One region of the Ramlibacter sp. AN1133 genome, then DNA from elsewhere that is predicted to be linked to it. Evidence: riboswitches for the same ligand, from Rfam matches in the RefSeq annotation. Region 1 holds a riboswitch; the other holds the start of a gene.
The links. A riboswitch is a leader RNA that binds a small molecule or an ion and turns the genes downstream of it on or off. The one in region 1 is predicted to bind S-adenosylhomocysteine.
Positions count from the first base shown of each region.

Region 2: linked by a shared signal. The riboswitch ahead of ahcY (adenosylhomocysteinase) and the one ahead of metH (methionine synthase) in region 1 are both predicted to bind S-adenosylhomocysteine.

Region 1 is NZ_JBBKTQ010000002.1:198,421-203,963, forward strand. It holds gene WG923_RS03395 (glycine zipper 2TM domain-containing protein) at 1-166, opposite strand, end outside; gene metH (methionine synthase) at 269-2,986, opposite strand; S-adenosyl-L-homocysteine riboswitch at 3,006-3,087, opposite strand; gene WG923_RS03405 (Lrp/AsnC family transcriptional regulator) at 3,097-3,546, opposite strand; gene WG923_RS03410 (homocysteine S-methyltransferase family protein) at 3,828-4,874, opposite strand; gene recQ (DNA helicase RecQ) at 5,018-5,543, shown strand, end outside.
Region 2 is NZ_JBBKTQ010000027.1:14-5,556, forward strand. It holds gene ahcY (adenosylhomocysteinase) at 119-1,555, opposite strand; S-adenosyl-L-homocysteine riboswitch at 1,622-1,692, opposite strand; gene WG923_RS25555 (ATP-dependent DNA ligase) at 1,759-2,835, shown strand; gene WG923_RS25560 (M12 family metallopeptidase) at 2,873-3,712, opposite strand; gene WG923_RS25565 (DUF7379 domain-containing protein) at 3,736-5,543, opposite strand, start outside.

The sequences.
Region 1 (5,543 bases):
GGCGCACGCCGACCACCGTGCCGCATTCGTGGCAGACCGGGGCGGGCGCCGCGGCGTGTTCCTTGTGCATCTTCTTGGCGATGCCGGGCGGCAGGCCGTGCGGGTTGTCGGCGATGGCGGCAACCGCGGCGAGGGCCAGCAGGGTGGCGATGGCGTATTTCTTCATGGGACTCTCTCTCCTTCTTCCGTCCTTGCCGTGATTCAACGACAAGGCGGGCAGCACCGCCGACGGCCAGCCCAGCCGTTCGTGCAATGCTTCACGCCTGCTTCAGAGATTCGGTGCAAGCAAACGTTGCAGGTCCGAAACCGTGGCGCCCCTGCGACGCGCCTGGTCCTCCAGCTGGTCCTCGCCGATGCGGCCCACGTTGAAGTACTGGCTCTCGGGGTGCGCCAGGTAGAAGCCGCTCACGCTGGCCGCCGGGGCCATCGCCATGCTGTCGGTCAGCTCCATGCCGATCTCCTGCGGCTGCAGCAGCGCGAACATGTCGCGCTTGACGCTGTGGTCCGGGCAGGCCGGATAGCCCGGCGCGGGACGGATGCCGCGGTACTTCTCGGCGATCAGCTCCTCGGTCGCGAGTTTCTCGTCGGCGGCGTAGCCCCACAGGTCGCGGCGCACGCGCGCATGCAGCGCCTCGGCCAGCGCCTCGGCGAGGCGGTCGGCCAGCGCCTTGAGCGTGATGGCGGAATAGTCGTCGTGGTCGTCGAGGAAGTACTGGACCTTCTTCTCCACGCCGATGCCGGCCGTGACCGCGAACACGCCCACGTAGTCGTCGCGCACGCCCTTGGGCGCGACGAAATCCGCCAGGCAGCGGCTCGGGCGCATCACGCCGTCGATCACCTGCTTTTCGGCCTGCTGGCGCAGGCCGTACCAGGTGAGCACGGTCTCGGTCCGGCTTTCGTCGGCGTACAGCTGGATGTCGTCGTCGTTGACGGTGTTGGCGGGCCACAGGCCCATCACCGCATTGGCGGTCAGCCAACGGCCTTCGATCAGGCGCTTGAGCATGCGCTGGCCGTCGGAGTACACGCGCACCGCTTCGGCGCCCACCACTTCATCCTTGAGGATCTCGGGGAAGCGACCGGCCAGGTCCCAGGTCTGGAAGAACGGGCCCCAGTCGATGTAGCCGGCCAGCTCCGCCAGGTCGTAGTTCTTGAACACCCGCCGGCCGATGAACTTCGGCCGGGTCGGCACGTAGGTGGACCAGTCGATCGGCGTCTTGTTGGCGCGCGCCTTCGCCAGCGGCCACAGCGGCGTCTGCTTCTTGTTGGCGTGCAGCTGCCGCACCTTGTCGTAGTCGGCCTCGATCTCCGCGATGTACTTCGCGGCCTGATCCGAGAGCAGCGACTGCGCCACGCTCACGCTGCGCGACGCATCGGGGACGTAGACCACCGGGCCTTCGTAGTGCGGTGCGATCTTCACCGCGGTGTGCACGCGGCTGGTGGTGGCGCCGCCGATCAGCAGCGGGATCTTCTTCACGCGGAAGTGGTCGTCCTTCTGCATCTCGGCGGCGACGTACTGCATCTCCTCCAGCGAAGGCGTGATCAGCCCCGACAGGCCGACGATGTCCGCGCCCTCGACCTTGGCGCGGGCCAGGATCTCGTGGCACGGGACCATCACGCCCATGTTCACCACCTCGAAGTTGTTGCACTGGAGGACGACGGTGACGATGTTCTTGCCGATGTCGTGCACGTCGCCCTTGACGGTGGCCACGATGATCTTGCCCTTGGCGCGCACGTCCTGGCCGGCGGCCTCCTGCTGCCGCTTCTCTTCCTCGATGAAGGGAATGAGGTGCGCCACCGCCTGCTTCATCACGCGGGCGGACTTCACCACCTGCGGCAGGAACATCTTGCCGGCGCCGAACAGGTCGCCCACGATGTTCATGCCGTCCATGAGCGGCCCCTCGATCACGTGCAGCGGACGGCCGCCCCGGGCCAGCACCTTCTGGAACATCTCCTCGGTGTCGGGGACGATGTGGTCCGTGATGCCGTGCACCAGCGCGTGCGCCAGGCGCTGCTCCACCGGCAGCGCGCGCCACTCGTTCTTCTTGCCTTCGTCCTTGGCCGCGCCCTTGGCCTGTTCGGCAATCTCCACCAGGCGCTCTCCGGCATCGGGGCGGCGGTTCAGCACCACGTCCTCGACGCGCTCGCGCAGTTCCGGCTCGAGCTCGTCGTACACGCCCACCATGCCGGCGTTGACGATGCCCATGTCCATGCCCGCCTGGATGGCGTGGTACAGGAACACGGTGTGGATCGCCTCGCGCACGGGGTCGTTGCCGCGGAAGGAGAAGCTCACGTTGGACACGCCGCCGCTGACCTTGGCGCCGGGCAGGTTCTTCTTGATCCACTTGGTGGCTTCGATGAAGTCCACCGCGTAGTTGTTGTGCTCCTCGATGCCGGTGGCGATCGCGAAGATGTTGGGGTCGAAGATGATGTCCTCGGGCGGGAAGCCGAGCTCGTCGACCAGGATGCGGTAGGCGCGCGCGCAGATCTCGGTCTTGCGCTGGTAGGTGTCGGCCTGGCCCTGTTCGTCGAAGGCCATGACGACGGCGGCAGCGCCGTAGCGCTTGACCAGCGTGGCCTGGCGCTTGAACTCGGCCTCGCCTTCCTTGAGCGAGATCGAGTTGACGATGCCCTTGCCCTGGATGCAGCGCAGCCCCGCCTCGATCACCTCCCACTTGGAGGAGTCGATCATGATCGGCACGCGGGCGATGTCCGGCTCGCTGGCGATCAGGTTGAGGAAGCGCACCATGGCGGCCTTGCTGTCCAGCATGGCTTCGTCCATGTTGATGTCGATGACCTGGGCGCCGTTCTCGACCTGCTGGCGCGCGACCGCGAGGGCCTCCTCGAACTGGCCCGCCAGGATCATGCGGGCGAACGCCTTCGAGCCGGTGACGTTGGTGCGTTCGCCGATGTTGACGAACAGGCTGCCGGGCACGATGGAGACGGGCTCCAGGCCGGACAACTTCATGGGGGGGACTTGGGACTGCATTCCTTCTCACCTCGCAGGGGCCGGGTGAGCGCGGTTGGAATCCATCTCAAGCCTGACGGTGCGCCCGGTTTTCCGGGGCCGCTGCAGCGCTCCTTGAGCAGGGAACGATTTTACAGCGGCAGATCCGCCTTCTTCAGCGTCCGCAGCACGAACGAGGACTTGCTGTGGCGGATGCCCTTGATCTTGTACAGCTTCTCCCGCAGCAGCCGCTCGTAGTCGCGCGTGTCCTTCACCGCCACCCGCAGCAGGTAGTCGTACTCGCCGGAGACGAGGTAGGCCTCGACCACCTCGGGGATTGCCGCCAGCGTCTCGCCGAACTTCTCCAGCGTGTTGTCGGTGTGGCTGTCGAGGGTGACCTGTACCAGCACCGTGTCGTTCAGGCCCAGCCCCTGCGCGTTCAGGCGCACCGTGTAGCCCTCGATCACGCCGGCGGCCTCCATCTTGCGGATGCGCTCCCAGCACGGCGAGGCGCTCAGGCCGACGGCCTGGCCGACCTGCTGCAGGCTGGCCCGGGCATCCTGCTGCAGCACCCTGAGGATTTTCCGGTCAATGGCGTCCATGGCGCACGATTTTCCGGGAAATTGGAGGTCTCAGAAGGATTTTTTGCTTCCGCGCCGAAATGCCGGAGGTTCAGCAAGACTTTCTCCGCTCCGGGCGCCACACTTGCTGCATCGAAGCGGCGGCTTACCGGCCCCGCCCGAGATGCGAGGCGCCAGCGGGTCACCGCCCGCTGGCCGACCGGGCAGACATCCTCACGAGGGATCGCAGTGGAACGAAGGAGCGCCCAAGCTGGGGTCGCCTGCGGCGAGCCCAGCCCACGGGGCCTGCCGACGGCAGACCCTCAGGCGGCTTCCCGGTAGAAGAACTGCCGCTGCGTCGCGCGCGCCGGCATCAGGTGCACCGCCTGCCCGATCGCCGCGATGTGGTCCGGCGTCGTGCCGCAGCACCCGCCCACGATGTTCACCAGCCCCTCGGCCGCGAACTCGCGCAGCAGCCGCGAGGTGACCTCCGGCGTCTCGTCGAAGCCGGTCTCGCTCATGGGGTTGGGCAGGCCCGCGTTGGGGTAGCAGCTGATGAAGGTGTCGTGCGCGACCCGGTTCAGCTCCTGGATGTAGGGCCGCATCAGCGCCGCGCCCAGCGCGCAGTTCAGGCCGACCGCCAGCGGCTGCGCGTGCCGCACGCTGTGCCAGAAGGCCGTGACGGTCTGGCCGCTGAGGATGCGGCCGGAGGCATCGGTGACGGTGCCGCTGATGATGATCGGCAGCCGCTCGCCGCTGTCGGCGAAGTACTCGTCGATCGCGAACAGCGCCGCCTTGGCATTGAGCGTGTCGAAGATGGTCTCGACCAGCAGCAGGTCGACTCCGCCCTGCACCAGGCCTTCCACCTGCTCGTAGTAGGCGGCGCGCAGGGCCTCGAAGTCCACGTTGCGCGCGCCCGGGTCGTTCACGTCGGGGCTGATGCTGGCCGTGCGCGGCGTGGGGCCCAGCGCGCCGGCCACGAAGCGGGGCTGGTCCGGCGTGGAGAACTTGTCGGCGGCCTCGCGCGCCAGCCTGGCGGCGGCCACGTTCATCTCGCGCGCCAGCTCGCCCAGGCCATAGTCGTCCTGCGCGATGCGGTTGGCCCCGAAGGTGTTGGTCTCGATGATGTCGGCGCCGGCGGCGAGGTAGCCCTCGTGGATGTCGCGGATCACGTCGGGGCGCGTGAGCGCCAGCAGGTCGCTGTTGTTCTTCAGGTCCTTGGGGTGCTCGCGCAGGCGCTCGCCGCGGAAATCCTGCTCGGTCAGCTTGAAGCGCTGGATCATGGTGCCCATGGCCCCGTCCAGGATCAGGATGCGCTGGGCGAGCAGCTGCGGCAGGGCTTGTCCACGGGTGTACACGACGGGCTTCATGCCCCGATTGTAGGAAAGACGGTGAATTCGGCCGGCGCGCAGGGGCACCGGCGGCGCCGGCGTGCGCAGTTCACAGCTTTGCCGGTCGGCGTTCCGGGTCCGAGCGGCGTTACACCGGCAGGCTCAGGGACAATCGGGCGATCGTGTCTTCCCCCCAGCAAATCCTGCAGACCGTCTTCGGCTACCCCGCGTTCCGCGGGCAGCAGGCCGAGATCGTCGACCACGTCGTCGCCGGCGGCGATGCGCTCGTGCTCATGCCCACGGGCGGGGGCAAGTCGCTGTGCTACCAGATTCCCGCGCTCGTGCGCCAGCAGGCCGGCCACGGCACCACCGTGGTGGTGTCGCCCCTGATCGCGCTGATGCACGACCAGGTCGGCGCCCTGCACGAGGCCGGGGTGCAGGCCGCGTTCCTCAATTCCTCGCTCTCGATGGAGGAGGCCAACGCGGTGGAGCGGCGGCTGGCCCGCGGCGAGCTGACGCTGCTCTATGCGGCGCCCGAGCGCGTGACCACCCCGCGCTTCCTGGCGCTGCTCGATGCCATGCACGGCGCGGGCAAGCTGTCGCTGTTCGCGATCGACGAGGCGCATTGCGTCAGCCAGTGGGGCCACGACTTCCGGCCGGAATACCGGGCGCTGGCCATCCTGCACGCGCGCTATGCCGGCGTGCCGC
Region 2 (5,543 bases), on a different contig from region 1:
GGGGGGGTTCGCGCCCCCCCCCCCCGCGGGGGGGGGGGGGGGGTGGGGGGGCCCCCCCCTTTCCGGCGACGGAGCGCCCCCACCCCGACCCTCCCCCGGAGGGGGAGGGAGGAAGAGATCAGTAGCGGTACGTGTCGGGCTTGTACGGCCCGCTCTTGCTCACCCCGATGTACGCGGCCTGCGCATCGGTCAGCTCGGTCAGCTGCGCGCCCAGCTTCGACAGCTGCAGGCGCGCCACCTTCTCGTCCAGGTGCTTGGGCAGCACGTACACCTTGCCCACCTCGTACTGCGAGGACTTGGTGAACAGCTCGATCTGCGCCAGCGTCTGGTTGGCGAAGGAGGAGGACATCACGTAGCTCGGGTGGCCGGTGCCGCAGCCCAGGTTCACCAGGCGGCCCTTGGCCAGCAGGATGATGCGCTTGCCGTCCGGGAAGATCACGTGGTCGACCTGCGGCTTGATCTCGTCCCACTGGCACTTCTTCTCGAGCGACGCGACGTCGATCTCGTTGTCGAAGTGGCCGATGTTGCAGACGATCGCCTGGTCCTTCATCTTCGCCATGTGGGCGTAGGTGATGACGTCGCGGTTGCCGGTGCAGGTCACGAAGATGTCGGCCTTGTCGGCGGCGTAGTCCAGCGTCACCACGCGGTAGCCTTCCATGGCGGCCTGCAGCGCGTTGATCGGGTCGATCTCGGTCACCCACACCTGCGCCGACAGCGCGCGCAGGGCCTGGGCCGAGCCCTTGCCCACGTCGCCGTAGCCGGCGACCAGGGCGACCTTGCCGGCGATCATCACGTCGGTGGCGCGCTTGATGCCGTCCACCAGCGATTCGCGGCAGCCGTACAGGTTGTCGAACTTGCTCTTGGTGACCGAGTCGTTGACGTTGATCGCGCGGAACTTCAGCTTGCCGTTGTTGGCCATGTCCTGCAGGCGGTGCACGCCGGTCGTGGTCTCCTCCGTCACGCCGATGATCTGGGCGGACTTGCGGCTGTACCAGGTCGGGTCTTCGGCCAGCTTCTTGCGGATGGACGCGTGCAGGATGCGCTCTTCCTCGGAGGAGTGCGTGTCGATCAGCGACAGGTCCTTCTCGCAGCGCTGGCCCAGGTGCATCAGCAGCGTGGCGTCGCCGCCGTCGTCCAGGATCATGTTGGGGCCTTCACCCTCGCTGCCCTTGGCGCCGAAGTCGAAGATGCGGTGCGTGTAGTCCCAGTACTCCTCCAGCGATTCGCCCTTCTTGGCGAACACCGGCGTGCCGCCGGCGGCGATGGCGGCGGCGGCGTGGTCCTGGGTGGAGAAGATGTTGCACGAGGCCCAGCGGACCTGCGCGCCCAGCGCCTGCAGCGTCTCGATCAGGACGGCGGTCTGGATCGTCATGTGCAGCGAGCCGGTGATGCGGGCGCCCTTCAGGGGCTGGGCCTGGGCGAATTCCTGGCGGATCGCCATCAGGCCGGGCATCTCGGTCTCGGCGATGCGGATTTCCTTGCGGCCCCAGTCGGCCAGCGAGATGTCGGTGATCGCGCTGTCGGCGGGCGCGGCGGTCTTGAGAACGGCGTTCATGGGTGCTCCGGAACGAGAGGTGGAGAGCCCACCAACCGGCGCGTGGATCTGCTCACCGCACGGAAAGGTGGGTGAGCGTCGTTGCATGGAATCCGAGCCTCGCGTCCATGGCGGACGCTGCAACGCTCCTCGGGTTGGCCGGGATTTTATCGGAAACCGCCCGAATGCCCCACACGAGCCCCCTTAGGGGTTAAAAAGTGCACATGGCCACCCCCGGACTCCCTTCCCCGCCCATCGAGCCGATGCTGGCCAAGATCGCCGATGCGCTGCCCGCCGAGCCCGGCTTCCTGTTCGAGCCCAAGTGGGACGGCTTCCGCGCGCTCGTCTTCCGCGGCGCCGAGCAGACCTACCTGCAGAGCCGCGACCTGCGGCCGCTGAACCGCTACTTCCCCGAACTGGAGAAGGCGCTGCACGAGGCCCTGCCCAAGGGCTGCGTGCTGGATGGGGAGATCGTCGTGGCCAGCCGCGGCGGGCTCGACTTCGATGCCCTGCAGATGCGCCTGCATCCGGCGGCCTCGCGCGTGGCCAGGCTGGCGAAGGACACGCCCTCCAGCTTCGTGGCCTTCGACCTGCTGGCCGCGGGCGGCAAGTCGACGATGGAACTGCCGCAGTCGGAGCGGCGCGAGCGCCTGGAGCGCCTGCTGGGCAAGGCCAGGCCGCCGCTGCACCTGACGCCCGTCACCCGCGACCGCGCGCAGGCCGAGGAGTGGCTGGAGAAGTTCGAGGGCGCCGGCCTCGACGGGGTGATCGCCAAGCTGGAATCCGCGGCCTACCAGCCGGGCAAGCGCGCGATGCTCAAGATCAAGCACGTGCGCAGCGCGGACTGCGTGGTGGCGGGCTTCCGCTGGTACAAGGACCGCGAGGACGCCGTGGGTTCGCTGCTGCTGGGGCTGTACGACGACAGCGGCACGCTGCAGCACGTGGGCGTGACGTCCTCGTTCACGATGGCGATGCGGCAGGAACTGGCGCAGGAGCTGGAGCCCTTGCGCCGCGACGCGATCAAGGACCACCCGTGGCGCGAATGGGCCGGCGCGGCGGTGGGCGATACGCAGCGCATGCCCGGCGCGCAGAGCCGCTGGAGCGGCGGCAAGGACCTGAGCTGGGAGCCGCTGCGGCCCGAGCGCGTGTGCGAGGTGAAGTACGACCACCTGCAGGGCAATCGCTTCCGGCATGCTGCGGTGTTCCTGCGCTGGCGGCCGGACAAGCCGGCGCAGGAGTGCCGCTACGACCAGCTGGAGGTGACGACGCCGTTCGAGCTGGCGAAGGTGTTCGGGGCCTGACGCGCGGGCGTCGCCCGGGCGGCGACGCCGCGGCCCCTCACGCCGGGTACATCTCCTTGATCATCTTGCGATCGAGCTGCGACAGCAGCGTGTTCTCGTTGGTCGGACCGAGGCCGTCGGAGAACAGCTTGCCGTCGAAGGAGTAGAGCATGATGGACTTCGGGTCGTACTTGGTGGTCAGGATGCCCTTGGGCGGGTACTTGTCCAGGACATTGCTCACGATCGCGTCGTCGTCCCAGAAATTGGGCGGGCCCCGGAAGTACTTCATCACCTCCTCGCGGTTCCACTTGCGGCCGAACTCCGGGCCCTGGTGCTCGTGGATGCACCCGAGCGCGTGCCCGAACTCGTGCAGGACCACCGCGCGGTCCTCCTCCGGGTCGGAGTTGTCGCGCACCCAGCCGAAGTTCATCGTCGGCTGGTGCAGGGGGAAGTAGGAGGCGTTGAGCGCGTCGCGTCCCACCGCCGACCACGAGCCCTCGTCGGCGTAGAAGGAGATGCGGACCTCCGACGGCGCCTTGTTCACGAACTTGATCGTGACGTTGGCGTGCCGCTCCCACTCCTTGCACAGCGTGCGCACCTTCTTCTGCATCTTCGGCGTGCCGTCCAGGAAGCGGCAGCGCACCACGGCGCCCTTGCCCCATCGCTTGGACGCCACCAGCGCCATGCGGGTGACGTGCGCGACCTGCTCCGCATCGAGCTTGCGTGCGCCCTGCGCCACGGCGGCGAGCATCTCGCCGCGCAGCGCCCGGCGCACGTGGCGCTCCGGGTCCTGCTCGTCGGGGATGATGCGTTCGAAGCAGATGCGCGGCCGGCGCACGACCTCCTGCAGCGGCGTGCCCTCCTCGGGCGCCGCGGGTGTCTTCGCTTTCTTCGCCATGTCGTTCCTCCTTGGGGTGGGAATCAGGTCTTCTTCGCGACGGCGCGGGGATGGCCGTACACGGCGTAGGCGAGCCAGGTCGCGTCGCCGTCCTCGCGCGCCTTGCGCCGTGCCGCGGCCGAGGCGGCGGCCAGCTCCGCGCCCTGGTCGATGAACTGCGCGTACAGCTCCCGCGCGAACCCGTAGGCCGGCTGGTCGCCGATCGACCAGCTCGAGCCGACGAACACGCCCACGCCGGCGTGGATGAACGCCGCGGCGAAGCCGCCCAGGCCCTTGAGCGCATAGCCGGCGCGGGCGCTCTGGCAGGCGTTGAGGACGACCATCGGCCGGTCGCCGTCCGACTGCAGGTTGGCCGTGTAGCGGACGGTCTCCGCCAGCACGGCGTTCTGGCTGCCCGAGCCGTCCGTGGGCGGCGGCAGCACGAGCTGCGCGTTGCCGACGTGGTCCGCGTCGGTGGCGCCGTGGCAGGCGACGTGGAGAAGATCGAAGGAGCCGGGTGTCTCCAGCAGCTTGTAGACCTCCTCGGCCTGCGCCGGCACCTCGACCCCGCCGCGCTTGCGCATGACGGCGATCTCGTCCTGCGCGCCGGCGAGCGCATCGTCGCCCTGGTACTCCGGCACCAGGTAGCGCACCTTGCCCTTGCGGATCCTGACCTGGTCCGGCGCGTAGCCGTCGATCAGCCAGCGCACGACGCCGAGCTCGCCGAGGAACACCGAATCGCGGCCCGGCCGCTGCGTGCGCGGATCGCGCAGGTTGACCAGCTCCCAGGGGATGAAGGGCTCGCTGGAGATCACCTGCACGCTGCCGATGGTGTCGCGGTGCTCCCACAGCTGGTCCTGCAGCTCGCGCGGGAACAGCGCGTCGAACAGCCTGGCGCCGATGGCGAGCAGGTCGCGTGCGAACGCTTCCTTCTGGCCCTGGCTCTGCGCCCAGCGGTCCTCGATGTCCTTGTGGATCCCGGCGATGGTGGCGGCCGGGTCGCCGTCCAGCAGCGGCGACTCGAAGGGCATGCGCACGCCCAGCTCGCGCAGCTCGAGCTCGTACTGGTATTGCGTCTTGGCGCCGAGCGGCTGCACCTGGTGGATGCGCAGTTCGTCGGGCTGCTGCGGGAACTTGCGCGGGAAGGCGGCCAGTCCCGCCGATGCGGTGGCGCTGCGGCGCGTGCCGCTGCGCTCCTGCACCACCTGCAGGTCCAGCACCAGGGTGACCAGGGGGATCGGCCCCTGCCGGACCTGCACGCGCACCTGCGCGCTGCCCGCCTCGTTGCCCTGGACGTCGAAGCGCAGGTCCAGCGGCGTGCCGGGCTCCGGCACCGCGACCTCCACGCGGGCGTCCTCGGGATGGACCAGCGAGACGCGCAGCGCGGGGATGCACTCCACGATGAGCGGCCGCGCCTTGCTCACCCTGGCGCGGTCGACCTTGCTGGCGGCGCGCCGGCCGGTGGCCTGCAGCAGTTCGCGCGCGATCGTCACGTCCACCGTGTGGACCTGGCCCAGCACGTATTCGTCGTCGGTCTCGGCGCGGAAGTGGCATTCGACGGCAGCGGCCGCGGCCGGCGGCTTCGCCCTCTGGCCGGTGGCGGTGGCCGGCTGCGCCGCCGCAGCGCCACCGACGCGCGCCGCCTTCTTGGCCGCCTTCTTGGCCGCGGCCTTGGCCGGGGCGGCCCGCCGGCGCGCGGCCGGCGCCGGCGCGGGCGCCATCTGCACCTGCACCTCCTCCGGCGAGATCACGTTCACCGGCTCGCCGTCCCGCAGCTCGATGGTGCGCTGGGCGCTGCCGCGCGTGGTGGCGAGTTCGTCCAGCCGCAGCTCGCCTCCCCCGGCTCCGCCCC